DNA from 2 places in the Streptococcus porcorum genome. Region 2 is predicted to be linked to the other one. Evidence: predicted binding sites of a transcription regulator. Region 2 holds the regulator's gene; the other holds the start of a gene.
What was found. The regulator CtsR, encoded in region 2, represses protease genes until heat stress. The targets are predictions, from matches to a motif close to TTGGTCAAAAAAGGTCAAANA.

Region 1 (2,212 bases), on a different contig from region 2:
AATAATTCTCACTAAATGTGATTCCATCTTATCTTTTCTCCTCTAATCGTTTTATAGACAACTCTATTTTATCATAAAACTAGGGATTCTAACAAGCAAAGCCCTTATTTTTAGCTATTTTTTAGTGTCTCATGCATAATAGCCTTAATTGAGTGCATGCGATTTTCTGCTTCTTGGAAGATATATGGACTGTAAGTTTTAAAAACGTCATCCGTTATCTCTAAAGCCTCATAGCCATATTTGTCATAAAGTTCTTGACCGATCTGCGTCTTAGTATCATGAAAAGCTGGTAAACAATGTAAAACAATGGCGTCTTTATTCTCTACTTTTTCTAAAAGCTCCGCGTTGATCTGGTAAGGCATCAGCAAATCAATACGCTCCTTAAAGTCCACCTCTTCTCCCATGGATACCCAGACATCAGTATAGAGAATATCAGCTCCCTTAACCGCTTCAACATCATCTGTAACCGTGATCTGTCCCCCTGTTTGGTGTTGTTTGGCAATAGCGAGAACTTCCTTATCAGGCTGCAGACTCTTAGGGGCAATGATAGAAATATCTAGACCTAGCTTGGCTGCAGTGACCAAAAGCGAATTAGCCATATTATTACGTCCATCTCCCAAATAAGCCAAATGCAAACCTTCCAAATGCCCAAAGACTTCTTTAATGGTTAAAAAATCAGCAATCATCTGTGTAGGATGCCACTCATCTGTCAGACCATTCCAAACAGGTACACCTGAGTATTGAGCCAGCGTTTCAACATCCTCTTGTTTAAACCCACGATATTCAATCCCATCAAACATAGACCCTAAAACCTTAGCCGTATCTTCAACAGACTCCTTTTGCCCCAATTGAATCTCCCCTGCTCCTAAATAAGTGACAGCCATTCCCAAATCCTGACCTGCCACCGTAAAGGCAGAGCGTGTACGGGTTGAAGCCTTTTCAAAAATCAAAGCAATGTTCAAGCCCTCATGGTAACGATGAGGAACCTTATTTTTTTTGAGTTGTTTAAATTCCTCAGACTTTTTGATGAAATGCAATAATTCTTCTTTTGTAAAATCAATCTCTTTTAAAAATGACTGTGCCATTGGTTTACCTCTTTTTGTATTTTTATACTATTTTAGTATATTTATTCATAAATGTAAACTTTATTTTTATAATTTTATAAAATCATGCTCAAAAATTGTCTTTTAACAGCTTTAGTGCTATAATGAACTTATATTTGACCAAGTTTGACCAAAAAAGTCATCTGGTCTGAAATCTAGATAGAAACCGAGGAAAAGATATGCTGTGTCAAAATTGCAAAATGAATGATTCTACCATTCACCTCTATACAAATATTAACGGACAACAAAAACAAATTGACCTCTGTCAAAATTGTTATCAAATTATGAAGACTGATCCTAGCCAAACAATTTTAGGCGGACTAAATGGACAAACAACCCAAGATAGTATGGATCCATTTTTTGATGATTTCTTTGGAGATTTAAATAATTTTAGAGCCTTTAATACTCCTAATCGCCCTAAAACTCCCGACACGCAAGCTGGTCAAAGAGGACCTGGTGGTGGGAATGGCGGTTTTACCAATGGTCCCCGCTCTAACTCACAACCTCAAGAAAAAGGCCTGCTAGACGAATTTGGAATTGATGTCACAGAGATTGCTCGTAAAGGTAATATTGATCCTGTTATCGGACGTGACGAGGAGATTATTCGTGTCATTGAAATTTTAAACCGTCGGACTAAAAATAACCCCGTTCTCATTGGAGAACCTGGTGTTGGGAAGACGGCTGTTGTTGAAGGATTAGCTCAAAAGATTATCGATGGTGATGTTCCTCAAAAACTTCAAGCTAAAAAAGTGATTCGTTTGGATGTCGTTAGTTTAGTTCAAGGAACAGGTATTCGTGGACAATTTGAAGAGCGCATGCAAAAATTAATGGATGAGATTCGTCGCCGTCAAGATGTTATCCTCTTTATTGATGAAATCCATGAAATTGTTGGAGCAGGGGGTACAAGCGAAGGTAATATGGATGCCGGTAACATTTTAAAACCTGCTTTAGCTCGTGGTGAGCTTCAAATGGTGGGAGCAACTACTCTCAATGAATACCGCATCATTGAAAAAGACGCTGCACTGGAACGACGTATGCAGCCTGTAAAAGTAGATGAACCAAGTGTTGAAGAAACTATTACAATTTTAAAAGGCATTCAAAAAAAATAC
Region 2 (2,212 bases):
TAACTCATCAATAAATAAAATAATATGACCGTCTTCTTCAATATCTGAAATGATTTGATTCATCCGCTCTTCAAAATCCCCACGAAAACGAGTTCCAGCAACCACAGACATCATATCAAGCTCTAAAACACGCATTTTAGATAGATTTTCTGGTACATCACCAGATAAAATGCGTTGAGCTAAGCCATAAGCTAAAGCCGTTTTCCCCACACCAGCTTCACCAACTAATACGGGGTTGTTTTTGGTTTTGCGACTTAAAATCTGGACCATACGCGTGATTTCTTTATCACGTCCCACAACAGGATCAATCTGACCATTACGAGCAAGATCTGTCAAATCGCGTGTAAAATCCGCTAGATCTCCAGCTGTCGATTGTGGTTTCATCATATCCATCATAGCTGGACTAGCTTTAGGTTTATCTAGTTGACGGATAGCTTTAACTTGTGCCTTAGTATAACCCGCAATTTGGTCAATAGATTTTCTAACATCTGCCAATCGAAAAGAAGGTGCCTCAAGATGACTAGATGTTCCAAGTGTCGCTAAAATACGTGCAGGATACAAATCAGGAAGGAGCAACATCGCCATCAAAACATGCTCGCTTCCCACTTCATCTTGATGTACCACTTTTGAAATGGCATAAGCTTTATTCATAATCAGTTCCAAAGCAGGAGATTGTCTAAAAAAGACCATCTCTTCTCTCTGAGATAAGGTCTCCTTCCGAGCAGTTACCGCTAAAGTCGCAGCCATAAACTCTTCAAAGCTAACTTGCAAAGAATCTAAAACCTGACCTGCAATAGAATCTTGGAAATGAAGGAAAGCCAATAATAACTGCCAACTTTCCAAATAGTCCGTATCAAATTTATTAGCTATAAACTGAGCCTTGGCGAAGGCTTGTTCTAGCTTAGTTGAATAGCGTTTCATTCTAATATCCTTTTCTATCTAAACGTTGTAAAATTTTTGCCAAAAGACGTGGACGGATAGTAGCCGCATCGGATCCTAAAACGCTATCCAGACCACTAGCTAAAATAATATTTCCTTCACGCTCACTAATGATAGCCTCGTCAAACAATAATTGGATCAAATCCGTAAATTCCTGCTCACTAATCCGATCACCTAAAGAGCCAATTAAACTCCCTAACATTTGATGTTGATCAGAAAATCGAATTTTAGCAATACGGATATAACCGCCCCCTCCTCGTTTACTCTCAACAATATAGCCTCTACTTTCAGTAAAGCGGGTTTTAATCACATAGTTGATTTGACTAGGAACCACTTGAAAGCTATCTGCCAAACTACTACGTTGAATCTCAGCAAAATCGGATTGTGCTAAAAGATCCTTAATGTATTCCTCAATATGATCTGATGCATTTTTAGAAGGCATGACTCTTCTCCTTTCAAGTTTTCTTTGACATTAACTGACTATTATTATACCGAATTTTCACCTATTTGAAAACTAAAAATCCTCATTCTCAAATATCATAAAGAAAAACCCCAGCCTAAAAGACTGGAGTTTCAACTTTTACTCTATTAGTTGTTAAGGGCTGCTGCCATAGTTGCTGCAACTTCTGATTCAAAGTCGTTAGCAGCTTTTTCAATACCTTCACCAACTTCAAAGCGTGCAAATTCAACTGCTTTAGCGTTTACTGAGTCAAGGTAAGCTTCAACTGTTTTGCTATCGTCCATGATGTAAACTTGTGCAAGAAGTGTGTAAGCTTGGTCAACTTGAGTATTGTCAAGCATAAAGCGATCCATTTTACCTGGAATGATTTTATCCCAGATTTTTTCTGGTTTACCTTCAGCAGCAAGTTCTGCTTTGATATCTTCTTCAGCTTGTGCAATAACGTCATCAGTCAATTGTGCTTTAGATCCATATTTAAGGAATGGAAGAGCTGGTTTGTTAACCATTGCACGTGATTCGTTATCTTGCTCAATTTTGTGGTTCAATTGCGCTAACTCATCTTTGATGAATTGCTCATCAAGTTCAGTGTATGAAAGCACTGTTGGGTTCATCGCAGCAATGTGCATTGATACTTGTTTTGCAAGTGTTTCATCGCCACCTTCGATAACTGAGATAACACCAATACGTCCACCATTGTGTTGGTAAGCACCAAAGGCTTGCTCATCAGTTTTTTCGATCAAAGCAAAGCGACGGAATGAGATTTTCTCACCGATTGTAGCTGTTGCATTAACATAAGCTTCTTCAAGTGTCTCA

Region 1: a site for CtsR is predicted at 1,217-1,237, ahead of ACVRWY_RS01620 (ATP-dependent Clp protease ATP-binding subunit). Genes of this name have one in related genera too.

What each region holds. Positions count from the first base shown of each region.
Region 1 is NZ_JBRUDG010000003.1:98,298-100,509, forward strand. Features, by position in the region: gene ACVRWY_RS01610 (DUF1797 family protein) at 1-27, opposite strand, end outside; gene argF (ornithine carbamoyltransferase) at 111-1,085, opposite strand; gene ACVRWY_RS01620 (ATP-dependent Clp protease ATP-binding subunit) at 1,283-2,212, shown strand, end outside.
Region 2 is NZ_JBRUDG010000012.1:7,666-9,877, forward strand. Features, by position in the region: gene ACVRWY_RS04555 (ATP-dependent Clp protease ATP-binding subunit) at 1-921, opposite strand, end outside; gene ACVRWY_RS04560 (CtsR family transcriptional regulator) at 923-1,381, opposite strand; gene tsf (translation elongation factor Ts) at 1,528-2,212, opposite strand, start outside.